One region of the Rummeliibacillus sp. NPDC094406 genome, then DNA from elsewhere that is predicted to be linked to it. Evidence: predicted binding sites of a transcription regulator. Region 1 holds the regulator's gene; the other holds the start of a gene.
The links. The regulator CtsR, encoded in region 1, represses protease genes until heat stress. The targets are predictions, from matches to a motif close to ATGGTCAATAAAGGTCAAACA.
Positions count from the first base shown of each region.

Region 2: the regulator CtsR is predicted to act here: its motif matches at 4,753-4,773, upstream of clpP (ATP-dependent Clp endopeptidase proteolytic subunit ClpP).

Region 1 covers NZ_JBIWGZ010000009.1:54,367-62,624, reverse strand. Annotated here, with positions in the region: gene ACIQ4I_RS18875 (acyl-CoA thioesterase) at 16-510, shown strand; gene ACIQ4I_RS18870 (hypothetical protein) at 679-1,629, shown strand; gene ACIQ4I_RS18865 (protoglobin domain-containing protein) at 1,690-3,000, opposite strand; gene ACIQ4I_RS18860 (hypothetical protein) at 3,315-3,506, shown strand; gene corA (magnesium/cobalt transporter CorA) at 3,584-4,546, opposite strand; gene ACIQ4I_RS18850 (hypothetical protein) at 4,752-4,997, opposite strand; gene ACIQ4I_RS18845 (magnetosome magnetite crystal formation protein family) at 5,144-5,461, shown strand; gene ACIQ4I_RS18840 (CtsR family transcriptional regulator) at 5,626-6,096, shown strand; gene ACIQ4I_RS18835 (UvrB/UvrC motif-containing protein) at 6,110-6,676, shown strand; gene mcsB (protein-arginine kinase McsB) at 6,666-7,745, shown strand; gene ACIQ4I_RS18825 (ATP-dependent Clp protease ATP-binding subunit) at 7,774-8,258, shown strand, end outside.
Region 2 covers NZ_JBIWGZ010000006.1:137,220-145,477, forward strand. Annotated here, with positions in the region: gene ACIQ4I_RS15860 (Ger(x)C family spore germination protein) at 1-867, opposite strand, end outside; gene ACIQ4I_RS15865 (spore germination protein) at 860-3,202, opposite strand; gene ACIQ4I_RS15870 (GerAB/ArcD/ProY family transporter) at 3,199-4,344, opposite strand; tRNA gene ACIQ4I_RS15875 (tRNA-Arg) at 4,607-4,678, opposite strand; gene clpP (ATP-dependent Clp endopeptidase proteolytic subunit ClpP) at 4,867-5,460, shown strand; gene ACIQ4I_RS15885 (HPr family phosphocarrier protein) at 5,622-5,879, opposite strand; gene whiA (DNA-binding protein WhiA) at 6,037-6,984, opposite strand; gene ACIQ4I_RS15895 (gluconeogenesis factor YvcK family protein) at 7,021-8,007, opposite strand; gene rapZ (RNase adapter RapZ) at 8,012-8,258, opposite strand, start outside.

The DNA of each region.
Region 1 (8,258 bases):
TAAGGAGTGTTGTTTATGCTTGAACCTATCCCAATGAGCCAATCTAGAACAATTCAAACGAGATTAGTATTACCACCAGATACAAATCATATGAATACAATTTTTGGCGGTAAAGTTTTGGCATATATTGATGAAATTGCTGCTATTACGTCGATGAAGCATGCAAAAATGCAAACTGTTACAGCTTCATTTGATTCCGTTGATTTTTATTCTCCTGTTCGCTCAGGGGAAGTTTTAGAACTTGAAGCAATCGTAAGTTCCACTGGCCACTCATCTATGGAACTTTATATCGTGGTACAATCACGAGATATTCATACGGGAGAAAAGAAATTAACAACTGAATCATTTGTAACGATGGTAGCTGTAGATGGAAATGGGAAACCTCAGGAAGTAGCACCTATTTTTCCTGAAACAGAAGAAGAAAAGAGATTATTTGAATCTGGTCCACAACGTCGACAACATCGTAAAGAAAAACGAGATATGCCGCATAAATTCTTTTCATTGAAATAATTACACTTCATAGCATTTCTCAACTAACTGGATTGCAGAGATGTATTCTAAGTGAAATCAAACGCCAACTCTTTATACAAGGAGTTGGCGTTTTTAATGATTGCAGAGTGAAACTATTTCCAGATTAAACTCGTAGATAAATTAGAGATTTTTTCTGGGGGATGAGTAATGATGATTGAGGAATTTAATAAGGAAATATCTTATTTGAAAATTCAAAAGCACAAAAGAGATCGAGTACTAAGAAGACATAGAGCAATCGAAGAACAAATAATTGATGAAGAGCTTAGAAAGGATCGTTTTGAACAACAACTTCGTAAAGAAACAAAGGATGTTGAAGATTTAGATCGTTTTTCTTTTTTGAAGATGTTTCGCAAGTTAACAGGGAAGCAAGGTGAAATCCGCCAAAAAGAAATAGCTGAAATGGCTGCTGCAGAGGCAAAGTGGCGAGAGTCTGAAAAAATGATTACTACATTAGAACAGGACTTAGAGGAAACAAGGGTAGAGGCAGCAAATTCAGAATGGGAAAATTTAGATGAACGTTTAGATCTTATAATTGCTCAAAAAAAGTTGTGGATTTTTGATAATAATTTACCTGAGAGTGAGCAAATAAAGTCTTTATATCAAAGTAAAGATGAGATACATATATTGAAAAGGGAAATTGCCGAGGCATTAACAGCAGGTGATGAAGCAAAAAGAACCTTGAAGTTTACGCTAAAAAGATTAGATAGTGCTGAAAATTATTCATCGTGGGATACGATATTTGGTGGAGGATTTATCGCAACAGCGATGAAGCATAGTGAATTAGATGAAGCTGAAGATGCTATTCATAAAGCCCAAAGAGCTTTACAACGATTCCATACAGAGCTAGTGGATGTGCGTGATATCGATCTAGAACCGCTAATAGTTGAAAGAGAAGGCTTTACTAAGTTTGCGGATTATTTTTTTGATGATGTTTTTTCTGCATGGACAATCCACTCTAGAATTCAATCTTCACAAGAGCATATTGAGGAAGTGCTTAATAAGGTTGAAGAAATATGTAATTTATTGGACAAGAAACAAGGCGAAGTCGAAAACAAGGAAGAGGGAATAGCTAAACAATTATCGGAAATATTAGGGTAAAAAGAAGTGGCTATTTGGGACGGTATACAACGTCTTTAATAGCCACTCTGTATTGTTATATTACTCTAAATCACAAGCAATATCCGTTAATTGATCAGCAGATGCGGAGACTTGAGTTGCTCCTTCGCTTAGATCATTTAATAATTGAGAAATTGTTGTGATATCTTCCATGGTATCTCCATTGATTTCTTTAATGCCAGCGACTGCTTCTGCAATTTTATGGAACGATTGCGATAGCTCGTTTTGCATGCTGACGCCTTTTGTAATTTGTGTATCAACACCCTTAACGGAGCTAGACATATTTTCGATATTGTTTTCTGTATCTTGAATAAGTTGCGATACATTTTGAACAGCACTTTTTGTCTCTTCTGCAAGCTTACGCACTTCTTCAGCAACAACGGCAAAGCCTTTACCGTGTTCACCAGCACGAGCCGCTTCGATGGAAGCATTTAATGCCAACAAATTAGTTTGATCAGCAATATCTGTTACAAGATGAACGATTTCGTTTATCTTATGTGAAGATACACGTAATTGGCTCATCGTTTCATCAAGTAATGTAACGCTTTTTGACATTTGATTCATCAAATCAGTTTGTGTATCAAGAAGTTGTTTTCCGCCTTCCGACTTTTCTTGTGTAGCAGTGACAAATGTAAGGCCTTGTTGTGTTGATTGAGCGATTTCATCAGCCTGGTTTGCTAAAGATTGAATAGATGCTGTTGTTTCTTGGCTAATTGCACTTAACTCCTCTGCTGTACTTTGAACAGATAAAACGACTTTATGTTTTAATTGATCGTTTTGCGTACGTTGGTCTTCTTGTTTGTTCTCATAGGCTTCAATTACAACTTGTTGTTCTAAGTTAATTAGTTTAGAAAAGGCATTAGTCGCTATAGTAGTCTCTTTTCCTGATAAGTCAAGTTGTTGTATAAAGTTAGCGAATGTCGTTGTTAATGATTGAAATGAATTAATATACCATTTAGATTGAAGTCCAATGTGCACATGAACGTGAGCGATTCTTATTCTTTGTTGAACATATTCATCGTTGATTTGACAATTAAACATTTCGCTTATATGACGTGTTAATGTTACTTTTAATCGTTCAATTGCGGAAAACTCATTGATAATTTGAATTAAGTCTGGCGATTGACTAATTGTTTCATAAAATTTATCAACCATTTCTATTGTTAAATCCTTTGAAATTGGTTGCAATTGTTTAATAATTGCTAAGTCTTCTTTTGTTAATTGCATTAATTGGATTTGTTTTCGTAATTCGGGGTGCTTTGAAAGATCTAATGTTACTTGACCGATATATTGGTCAATTTTAAAATAATTCTCACTTTTTTTTGCATTATGCTTACTAGACCAAAGTGCCACGTTAATTTCTCCATTCTATCATTAGAAAATTAATCTTTAATATTTCTATTCTATCATTTTTTATGAGAGATTAAAGAATAATGTGTAAATTTGACCTAAGTAATTTGAAGCTTTTGGAGTTCATCTATCAGGTAAAATTGGAAATTTAACTATGATTAAAGATCTAGACGAAATGATTTCTATTAATGAAAACATTGTTACAAACTATTATATATTTTCAGTTAAAACAAGAAATTTATGCTGTTTTCAAGTTACGGTAAATATGTTAGCGTGCTACAATAAAGAAAACATTAGGAAAAAGGAATGTACTCGAAATGGATAAACAGCGAGGTATGAAATTTGCATTACCATTAGCGGCCGTTGTTGCGGTGTCTTCAATGATGTTGCTAAATTCAAATTACACGGCAGTACCAATGAATCATCGTATTATGATTACGGTGGGTGCAACAGTTGTAACATATATTTTATCGTTTATTATGTTTGGCTTAAAAGATAAAGAAGAGTAAACTCATTAAAACCAGATTTTACTATAAAAAACACATCACTAATTGTTAGTATTCTAGAACAATTAATGATGTGTTTTTTAGGGCTTAAATAAGTTAAACCAGCCTTTATATTTGAACCAGCCAAGCATTGAAATAGCAATGCCTAACATGATTAATAAGACGATAAAATAGCCATAATGCCACTCTAGTTCGGGCATATTTTTAAAATTCATGCCATATACGCCAGCAATGAATGTTAAAGGAATAAATATAGATGAAATGATCGTCAAAATCATCATAATACCATTCATGCGGCTAGCATTTACAGACATGTGACTATCTCGCATATCTGCCGTTAGTTCACGATTAGATTCCACCATTTCGGTTAACTTGACTAAATGGTCATGAATATCGCCGAAATAGGCACGTTCCTGTTCATCTAGATGGAAACGGTAAGAATTTAATATTCGATAAAGTAAATCACGCATCGGTAAGATAGTACGTCTTATATGAAGTAAATCACTTCTTAAGTCAAATACATAGCGCATAGACTTAGTGCTGTTTTGATAATTTAATTGATCTTCAATTTCATTTAAATGATCCTCAATATTGTAGACCATTGGGAAATAACTATCGACAATTTTATCAATCGCTTGATACATCACAAATAAGGTTCCTCGTTCCCATGTCTGAGGTCGATTCATCAAGCGTTTGCGAACAACATCAAATTCTGGGACGGATGATTTGTGATAAGTAACGACGAAATTAGGAGATACGAACAAGTTTACTTCTTCGGCTTCAAAAGTTTCCTCATTAATCTTATGTGCAACAAGGAAATGATAATCATCATAATAGTCTAATTTTGGACGCTGTAATCGCATTAAGCAATCCTCAATGGCAAGTGGGTGAAAATGAAAGAATTGATCTAATAGGACATCTTCCGAAGCACTAGGCTTTTCAAAATCTACCCAATACCAATCAAATTTTCCCTCTTTAATTTCTTCTAATGGAAAATCCATTTTAAGTTGTTGGTCAGTTGTCACTCCAAGCGTTCGAATCATAGCTACTCCTCATTTCAACTGTTGTTATTCCTATCCTCTCACAAAAAGGTCAAGGTTGCCATGAATTTTATTCATCTGTTGCTATAGTAATTGTTTTATGCTATGAGTAACCGCAGGAGAAAAAGCACAAAAGACAACCGTCAGTCTAACGAAGCCCTAAAATTAAAAAAAGCCACTCATAAGAGGAGCTTTTGTAAAAGTTTAATTAATGGTTAACTAGCCATTGTTTAAAAGGTGTACTAGTTGAAACTTTTTCTAATATATAGGAATCTCGTGAATTAGAGTGGTCTGAAGTAGTACGAGATAGTTTATGTTGAATTGTTTTGGTACATGTTGTTGTTTGTTCATTGCAATCATGCATAAGGGAGCTTTTTAATAAGCAGTATGGCATGCCAATGAAAATGAGTAAGCTAATCAGAATTATTCCTACTAACAAAAAAGCCTTCTTCATAGGAGAAAATCCCCCTTACTATGTGATATTAGAAAAGACGCAAAGTAACCTGAAATGTTCCAACAAAAAAATTCTAAAGAATGAAACTATTCGAAATGTACAACGTAAATTAGTTATAACGGTGAATTGAAAGTGAGTGATTGAAAGTGGAAGAAAAAGGACTGAAAGTAATATTACATGCAAGTGCATTTTTTGCGCCATGTTTAGTACCGATTCTCTTCTTTATTTTTATAAAAGACGAGGAAGTTAAACGTTTATCCGTTCAAGCGTTATTATTCCAATTTGTTATGTGGTTATTGGTGATTATTGGGGGAATTTTGACAATTACAATCATATTGGCCATTATTGGTATCCCAATGATGATCATATTTGGACTTATGGTGGTTATTGTGCCGATCATCGGTATTGTTAAGGCATTGAAAGGTGAAACATGGGAATATCCGATTGTTGGAAAATGGATTTAATACGTTAATTAATGAGCATACTGCATGTAGCGGTATGCTTTTTGTGTATAGTATGATGTAAAAATCAAAAGAAGAATGCAGAATATTTGCGTCATTTTTTATGACCTTATATAATATAGTCAAAGATAGTCAAAGTCAGTGATGTAAGTGAGGTGGAAGCTAAAATGCGAAATATCTCTGACATTATAGAAGGGTATTTGAAGGAAGTTATTGAATTAGGTGGTAAAGGTCATATTGAAATCAAGCGAAGCGAAATTGCAGATAAATTTCAATGTGTACCATCTCAAATAAATTATGTTATTAATACAAGATTTACTGCAGAACGTGGGTATTTAGTTGAAAGCAAACGTGGTGGTGGCGGTTATATTCGAATATTACGCATAAAGGCTGATTCAGAAGCAGAATTGATTAACGAAATTTTGCATCAGGTTGGTGATTCTATTTCTCAAACGATGGCACAAGACTATATTTTCCGTTTGATTGATGAAGATGTAATTACTCGTAGAGAAGCGAAAATGATGATTGCGGCCCTTGATCGTTCAGTGCTGTGCATTAATTTGCCTGCGCGAGATGAGTTACGCGCACGAATTTTGCATGCAATGTTACTAGCGTTAAAGTATGATAAGCAAACGTAAAGAGGTGCAAGAGATGATTTGTGAAAATTGTAAACAGCGACCCGCTACTATCACAGTTACACAGATGAAAAACGGCAAAAAAGTTACGAGACACTTCTGTGATGTATGCAACAAGCAATTAGATCACTTTCACTTGAACCTTGATTCAGATGAAAGTCCGAATGCAATGCAAAAATTATTTTCAAATTGGTTTGGAACACCTAGCTGGTCTGTGCAATCAGTACCAATTAGTAATACACAGGCTAAAGTACAAAATGAAAGCTGTCCTCAGTGTGGAATGACATATAGAAAGTTTTTAGAAGAAGGCAAATTTAATTGTCCAACTTGTTACGATACATTTAAAGAACAGCTACCGCAAGTGCTAAAGCGTCTGCATAATGGTGCAACAGAACACATAGGAAAAGTTCCAGGCTCTATAAATGAAAGTTATCAAATGAAACGGCAGATTGAAGCTTTACGTCAAGATATGAAAGTGGCTGTTGAAGAAGAGCGTTTTGAAGATGCGGCAAACATTCGAGACCAAGTTCGTGCATTAGAAAAAAAGCTACAAGTAGGAGGTGAGGGAAGGGATGAACATTGACCACTTTCTTAAAAGTAAACCACCTATTTGGATGCGCGGCGATATTGATTATGGAGATATCATAATGAGTACACGTATTCGATTAGCAAGAAATTTAACAGGTTTCCGTTTTCCAAGGGCTTTTTCAGAGGAAGAATCCTTACAAATCGATAAAATGGTATCGAATGCTCTTATTGATGGGGATGAAAAATTTAATATACCGTTCTCTTATTTCTCACTCTATGATATGCCGGCACTACAACGACAAGTGTTAGTGGAGAAACATTTAATTAGCCCACAACTAGCAAATAAAACAAAATCTGGATCAATCTTAGTATCAGAAGACGAAACAATTAGTATTATGGTAAATGAAGAGGATCATATCCGAATTCAATGCTTACAACCAGGTTTGCAACTAGATAAAGCATATCACTTGGCAGATGAAGTAGATCGCTTATTAGAAAACAAATTACCTTATGCCTTTGATGATTCATTTGGTTACTTAACAAGTTGTCCGACTAATACGGGCACGGGTTTAAGAGCGTCTGTGATGATGCATTTACCAGCTTTAACAGTAACGAACCAAATGGGTTCACTTATCAATACAATGGCACGATTAGGTATGGTTGTACGAGGGATTTATGGAGAAGGAACAGAAGCTGTCGGTAACTATTATCAAATTTCGAATCAAATTACACTTGGAAAGCCTGAAGAGGATATTATTTTAGATTTACAAAGTGTAGCTGAACAAATCATCCAGAAGGAAATTGATGCAAGACGAGCGTTATTAGAGCATGCATCCGTCGCTGTGTCTGACCGTTTGAATCGTTCATTAGGTGTTTTAAAATATGCCAGAATTTTATCGAGCGAAGAAGCAGCGAATTGTTTGTCAAATGTCCGATTGGGCATAGATTTAGGGCTTATCCCAACGATTCCAGATCGTATCTTAAATGAATGCATGTTAATAATGCAACCAGGCTTTTTACAACAACATGCGGGTACAACACTCCAAACAAATGAAAGAGATGTATACCGCGCATCTATAATTAGAGAACAATTGCAATTTAATAATACAGATTCTAAACAATAGTATAACGGTGAAGAAGGGGAGGATATTCATGATGTACAATCGTTTTACACAGCGTGCACAAAAAGTTTTACAACTTGCGCAAGAAGAGGCAATTCGTATGAAACACGAAGCTATTGGTACCGAGCATATACTGTTAGGATTAATTCGTGAAGGTGGCGGAATCGCTGCAAAAGCGCTAGAAGCAATAGATGTAAGTTCTGAAATGATTGAAGAAGGTATTGAAGAATTAGTTGGTATGGGTACAAAAAATGTTGGTCCTATTGTACATTACACACCCCGTGCTAAAAAAGTAATCGAGTTATCAGTTGATGAATCTCGTAAGTTAGGCCATTCCTACATTGGTACAGAACATTTATTGCTAGCACTAATTCGCGAGGGTGAAGGTGTAGCAGCGCGAGTATTAAATAATGCAGGAGTAAGCCTAAATAAAGCACGCCAACAAGTATTACAACTTTTAGGTAGCAGTGATCATCCACAAGCAAATAATAATACTGCTCCAGCAGCGAATACACC
Region 2 (8,258 bases), on a different contig from region 1:
CATTTTTATATTTACATCAAAGGAAACCGAATTATTTTTAACGATTGGCGTAACTTTTACAGCATCCACTTTTCCGTTACCGGTAATATAACGCTTTCCCTCAGAGTCAAGCATAATTGACAATTCTGCTCTTTTGGTTTTCTTATCCATCCACGGTAATCCTTTTGCTTTATCGCCTGAGATGTTCCCTTTAAATCCCTTTGGAGTAACTACACTCACTCCATTTAGAGTAGTAATCATATTCTTTTCTTTTTCCGTTTCCCAATTATGAAGAAGTGACACGGAGGGGATAGCCACTTCATAACTCGGCTCGTCTAGTTTGAGTATTAACTGTCGAACATTCAAAGGCTCAATCGTAGAATCTTGTCTAAATGAATTTAAAGGATCTGATAATTTAGATAATGATATTGCTTTATTAAGAATAGGTGTTACTAACATGACCTCTTTCAAAGGCTCATTCGTGCTATACACCCAAGTTAGATATCTTGTATTTAGAAATCGGATAAAGGGATTAATAAATGAATCCATCTTTCCGGATTTAAGCAAATCTTCAGAAAAAACTATATATGCAAGATGCCCCCAATAAAGTTCTTCATCCATTGATTTGTACAAATTATAAAACGCTTCTTGTTCTGTTTTACCAGACGAATGTCCCACTTCAGCCTGAATATTATTAGGGTTAGGAGGTTGTTCAGATTTTGCTATGTTGGCAAAATCAATAATTTGAGTATATATTTCGATTTTTCCATCTTTATAACCAACACCTACTCCGTAAATATAGAGCATTCGCTCAGGTTCTTTTGTATCCCAACATCCTGAGATTAGCGTTATGAGCATTATAAGTACTATCAGTATTTTCTTATTCATTTTTTCCCTCTTGAGTCTTAGTTTGATCTTGAGTATTTGTCTGACCTTGATTATTTGTTTGATCTTGAGTATTTGTCTGAACTTGATTATTTGTTTGATCTTGAGTATTTGTCTGACCTTGATTATTTGTCTGACCTTGAGTAGTATTTGTCTGACCTTGATTATTTGTTTGATCTTGAGTATTTGTCTGAACTTGATTATTTGTCTGAACTTGATTATTTGTTTGATCTTGAGTATTTGTCTGACCTTGATTATTTGTCTGACCTTGAGTAGTATTTGTCTGACCTTGATTATTTGTTTGATCTTGAGTATTTGTCTGACCTTGATTATTTGTTTGAGCTTGAGTATTTGTCTGACCTTGAGTATTTGTTTGATCTTGAGTATTTGTCTGACCTTGATTATTTGTTTGACTTTGAGTATTTGTTTGATCCTGAGTATTTGTTTGACTTTGAGTATTTGTTTGACCTTGAGTATTTGTTTGACCTTGAGTATTTGTTTGACCTTGAGTATTTGTTTGATCTTGAGTATTTGTTTGACCTTGAGTATTTGTTTGATCCTGAGTATTTGTCTGACCTTGAGTATTTGTTTGACCTTGAGTATTTGTCTGACCTTGAGTATTTGTTTGACCCTGAGTATTTGTTTGACCTTGAGTATTTGTTTGACCCTGAGTCCCTGTTTGACCTTGACTATTTATTTGACCCTGAGTCCCTGTTTGATCTTGAGTATTTGTTTGACCTTGAGTATTTGTTTGACCCTGAGTCCCTGTTTGATCTTGAGTATTTGTTTGACCTTGAGTATTTGTTTGACCCTGAGTCCCTGTTTGACCTTGAGTATTTGTTTGACCCTGAGTATTTGTTTGACCTTGAGTATTTGTTTGACCCTGAGTCCCTGTTTGATCTTGAGTATTTGTTTGATCTTGAGTCCTTGTATTATCTAGAGTATTTAAAGATTCTGGACGCTTAGTATATTTCTTTGCGGGTAATCGAAATAAAGACTTAGTTATGGTTGACCAACTTAGATCTGCTGTAATATTCATATAAGGAACTCCAAATATCCTTATATTTGATAAAAGAGCAATTGTAAAGAATAATGATAAAAAAAAGCCGAAGAACCCGAATAATGCAGATACTAAAATAAATAAAACACGTAATGCACTGACCGCTGTTACTAGTGATTGGTTAACGAGTGTAAATGTTGCAATAGTCGAAGTAGCTATAATCACAACCATCGCAGGACTTGTAATACCTGCTCGAATAGCTGCATCTCCAATAATTAACCCACCTACAACACCAATCGTACCACCTAGGACAATTGGAAGACGTAAGCCCGCCTCACGAAAGAGCTCAAACATGGCCAGCATAACGAGCATTTCAAGTGCTGCAGGGAAAGGAAGTCCTGTACTTGCTTGAACAACGGTTGCTAAAAGTTGGAATGGCAATTGATTTTGATGAAAAGTTGTTAAGCAAAGCCAAAATGCTGGTAGAAGTGCACCAACTAATAGCCCAACAATTCGCATTACTCGTTGAACTGAACCAAAGACTACTGGATATTCATTATCCTCACTTGTCTTTAATAATAAAAATAGATTGACTGGGGTAACCATTGCATATGATGTTCCATCAACAAATATAATGAACCTTCCTCTAACAAGAGATTGAACAGCATAATCTGGTCTCCCCGAATATTCATGTCTTGGGAACATAAGGGCACCATTATTTATACGTTCCATAAATAAATCAGCACTCCATACAGCATCTGTGTCAACTTTACTAATCTGCTCTTTTATTCCATTTAATATATCTTTATTTGCAATATCATCAAAATATAGAATGGCAACTTTCGTTTTTGAACGTTTTCCCGCTTCTAATTTTTCGACGCACAAGGAATTGGTTGGCAAGCGTTTTCTTACTAAAGCAATATTTACAGCGATATCTTCTATAAAGTTATCCCTTGGTCCTTTTATGGTTACTTCTGTACGTGTCTCTTCAGGATTACGATTTGGTTTTTTGGCAATATTACTGGAAAAAAGGAGCTTTCCTTCTTCGAAATAAAGTAGAACAAAACCTGTATATACTAGTAATATCGCTTCTTGTTCATCCTTCACTTTTTTTAAATCTGGGACATACAATTGCGATTCCACTTGTTTTTCTAGGGATTCATCCGTCAAATTACTACATAAGAACCCAACACGTGGGACAATGACTTCATTTAATAACTGCAGATCAATCATTGATTCACATGTGATGAGATGTATTGTATGATTATCAAATTTATACTGTTGGAATTTAACATCTGCAGATTTCTGAAATAACTGCTGCAAGACATTCAAATTCATTGAGTTTTCACTTGGTTCGATTGTTCTTCACCACCTTTCTTGTCATTTTTATCTTTATCTTTTTTGGATGACTTTCCCGATGCTAATGCAACAATCGAAAGGAATAACGATAATATGATAAAGAAGAGAAAAGTACTTATTAAAAAATATTTTCCATTAATATCCAAAAAAACATTATCTTTCAAAAGAATTAACGATAAACAGATGAAAAAAAATGGCGGCGCAAGCTTAGTCCAAATTTGTTTTTTATCTTCAGACATATTCAATATGTCTGAACAAATATATAAGATAAGACTTACTCTTAGGAATGTCCCAGTTAGCCACTGATAAATAGAGAAGAAATCTATATGTTCAATAAAACGCCCAATTGTTGCTAGACCCCATTCTTCATAAGCTGGATACCTCTGCTTCGCTGCTTCCGATGGTCCAAACTCTGTAATAGCTCCAATGAGTGGACCTGTTGTTAAGCCCACTAATATGAGGAGCATTATTGCAAAATGATACCATCGCATACGATTTTGTATTTGATGATGAATAAAAAGTAGCAGCAGTAACTCAACAAATCCAGATGCAGGGTAAACAGCCCCCATTAAAACTGGTTCTAGCCCATGTTCAAAAAACGGTCGTAATAGCTCATAATCCTTCACTTTTATATTGACAAATGCCACAAAAAAACCAAAAATAACTACACCCGTTAATACAAATACGTTTACTATGACAATAGTTTGCAAACCCAATGTAGCAAGAAAAATAATAAGCGCTGCATAAATGACTAACAAAATAACAACTGGCGTCTTCTGTAAAAAGGTTGTAGAAACCCAAAGTAACGTTTCTCTCATCGTAAACGCTGCAAGTAAGAGTAAATAGAAAGCTGTAATATATAAGACAATCGATGATCCAACTTTTCCTATTTTTTGTTTTAACCAATCTTTAATCGGCTCTTGGTTAGATTTATTATGGACATAAACTATAAGAAACAACCATATAAAGGTTACAAATGCTCCAAGTAAAACAGATGCCCACCCATCTCTTCCAGCAGACTTTAATATTGATGGAATAACGGTTACATGATTTTTTAAACCAATGAACGTCATCGTCAAGAATACAACATGTAAAATACTAATGGTTCCCGCGTTCTTCATTTATTTACCTTCCATCATTTATTGATAAACGATAGTTTTGACAACAATTCATAATTTTATAAGTTATACATGGAGAATGGTTTTAAAAGATAGCTATTCATAACTCAGCTTATCTATATATTTGAGAATAAAAAAATCCTCTAATCAAAAAAATGATTAGAGGATGATTTTCCAAGGGAAAAATTGGGTATAACTAATACTAGTTCTACTCCCTTATATACACAAGCCCTTATATCATAAGGGTTTGTGCTTTGTTTTAGTACGCCCACGGAGGGAATCGAACCCCCAGCCTAAGAACCGGAATCTTATGTTTTATCCGTTAAACTACGTGGGCAAAAAAGTATTTGCGACTTATCTATTATACAAATTAAATAGGAACAATTCAATAAGGTAAAAAAATAATCGTAATATTTGACCTTTATTGACCATAATGTGTATGATAAGGTTACAGCTGAAATATATATAAAGAATTTCAGCATATTGAAGACGAAATTACCTTATTTAATTGAGGAGGCTATTCACATGAACTTAATACCTACAGTTATTGAACAAACAAACCGCGGTGAACGTGCTTATGACATCTACTCTCGTTTACTAAAAGACCGCATCATTATGCTTGGAAGTGCTATTGATGACAACGTTGCGAATGCAGTTGTATCTCAATTGTTATTCCTTGAAGCGGAAAATCCTGAAAAGGACATTTTCCTTTACATCAACTCTCCTGGCGGTAGCGTAACAGCTGGCATGGCTATTTACGATACAATGCAATTCATCAAACCAGATGTACAAACAGTTGGTATGGGTATGTGCGCATCAATGGGATCATTCTTACTTACAGCTGGCACAAAAGGTAAACGCTATGCTTTACCAAACTGTGAAGTTATGATTCACCAACCTCTAGGTGGTGCACAAGGTCAAGCAACTGAAATCGAAATCGCTGCAAAACATATCTTAAAAACACGCGAAAAATTAAACGGTATCCTATCTGAACGTACTGGTCAGCCTATCGAAGTCATCGCTCGAGATACAGATCGTGATAACTACATGACTGCCACACAAGCAAAAGAATACGGTTTAATCGACCATATTATGGAACGTAATGAATTAAAAAAATAAACAAGAAACAGCGGGAACGGCAAGGCTCGAATAGAGTCTTGTCGTTTTTTTGTTACTATCCATGAAATTTTGGGTACTATCCGAGGTTTCTGGGCCTCTATCCAATTAAAAAAGCGGTGTAGAACAACTAAATTGTTCCACACCGCACTTCTTGAATTACATTAGTCTTCGTCTTCAATTATTTTAACAAGTTTTTCTAATGCTTTCTCTTCGTCATTACCTTCTGCACTTAATGTTATTGAAGTTCCTCTAGCAATGGCTAAGCTCATAATTCCCATGATGCTTTTGGCATTTACCTTTTTATCATCTTTTTGTAGGAAGACATCGGCAGTGTGACGATTTGCTTCTTGTACAAATAACGCCGCTTGTCTTGCTTGTAATCCTGATTTAAGATTTACTACTACTTGTTTTTCTACCACAATTGCTCCCCCTTTTTTAATAAGTACATTTTACATTACTTTTACATTATCTTAAATAATAGGAATTTTTAAGTTCTTGATTTACTTACACTTTATAGCATAGCTGTTTATAAAAGCTAGCAATTCCTTCATATTGTAGAACGGTGAAATGATGTCACTAAACTTTTAGTTTTTCTCCACGTCTTAGCGCTTCAGCAATTTCGTCAATTTTGCGTAGACGATGATTTACACCTGATTTACTAACGACACCTGTTGATACCATTTCACCGAGTTCTTTTAATGTTACTTCTTGATATTCTACCCGTAATCTTGCAATTTCACGCAGTTTTTCCGGTAGTTGTTCAATACCAATCATGTTATCGATATAGCGTATATTATCCACTTGGCGAATTGCTGCTCCAATTGTTTTGTTTAAGTTGGCTGTTTCGCAATTAACTAGTCTATTAACACTATTGCGCATATCACGAACAATTCGTACATCTTCAAATTTTAGCATGGCTTGGTGCGCACCTACAAGACTTAGAAAATCTGAAATCTTCTCTGCTTCTTTTAAATAGGTAACAAAACCTTTTTTACGCTCAATTGTTTTTGCATTGAGTTCAAAATGATTCATCAAGTTCATCAACGCTTCCCCGTGTTCCTTATATAAAGAGTACACTTCTAAATGATACGAAGACGTTTCAGGGTTATTGACAGAGCCTCCCGCTAAAAATGCTCCACGTAAATAGGCTCTTTTATTTTCTTCAGTGTGGATTAACTCTTTTGAAATCGTATGATTAAAAAGAAAATTACCCGAGAGAATATGTAGCTCTTCTAGTAACTCTTTTGCACCTTCACGTACTCGACAAATATAAACATTATTTTTCTTAAGTCGCATTTTCTTACGCACTAAGAGCTCGATTCGATAGTTATATAATTTTTTCAAAATGGTGTACATTCTACGAGCAATTGCTGCATTTTCAGTTTGCACGTCAAGACTCAATTGACGATTAGCAAATGACAGAGAACCATTCATTCGGATAAGGGCAGATAGTTCTGCTTTTAAGCTTGTATCTTCTGCTTCAACTTGAGTTAGTTCTTTTTTTGTTTCCGAAGCAAATGACATATCGACTCCCCCTCTCTATCAATAATTTATTTTACGCTAATTCGACAACTTTTGCTTGTTTTGTTGATAATTTGTGGCATATTCTACTAACCATGCAGCAACACGGTTCGCTTCATGGCGCACAACACCATCATGAATATTTGCAATATCCTTTTTCACGACTTCTAGTCCCATACTTTCTAATCGCTCAACGTCGAATTGTACAGGCTCTGCAGACTCTTTAATATAAGCTTCCCTAATTGCTTTTGGTACCTCTTCATCGTTAATTAAAATGGTTTGAATAAAATTCTTACCAACATGGTCATACAGCGCTTGCACATGATCTCCTGCAGTATAGTTAGATGTCTCACCAGATTGAGTCATTAAATTACAAATATAAATCTTGTGACCTTTCGATTCCAATACTGCCTTTTTAATTCCCTCAACTAAAAGATTTGGCAGAATGCTAGTATACAAACTTCCAGGTCCTATAATAATAATATCCGCATTCTCGATGGCATTAACTGCTTCTTGTAATGGCAATACATCTGGAGGTGACAAATATACGCGTTTAATTCCTGTATTAAACGTTGGAATTTTTGATTCACCTTTTACGAGTGTCCCATCTACTAATTCAGCTAGTAATGTAATTCTTTGATTAGCTGCTGGTAAAACTTTACCATGTACATTTAATACTCGACTCATTTCGCGAATAGCATGCGAAAAATCCCCCGTTATTTCTGTTAATGCCGTAAGCATTAAGTTACCGAGAGAATGACCACCTAATTCTTCTTTCCCTTTAAAACGGTATTGAAACATTTCTTCAACTAACGGTTCCACTTCAGATAATGCAGCAATAACATTTCGAATATCACCGGGTGGCGGAATCGCGAAGTCATCACGCAGTCTCCCTGAGCTTCCACCATCATCTGCAACAGTTACAATAGCGGTCAAATCTACAGGATATTTCTTTAACCCACGAAGTAATGTAGACAGACCCGTGCCACCACCGATGAGAACAATCCGCGTTTGTTTTTTTTGCATAAGGTTATCCCTTTCTCTTTGCAATATCGCGATGGGTAATCACTGTCGGAGCATGTTGATCAAGGTGGCTGCCAAAGTATTCTGCTAAAGTAACCGAACGATGTTGTCCACCTGTGCATCCAAAGGCAATGATTAATTGCGTTTTCCCTTCTTTTTTATAAAGCGGTATCATAAATTCAAACAAATCCATTAATTTATCTATTAACGTGTTTGTTTCCTCATACTTTAATACATATGATGAAACTTCCTCA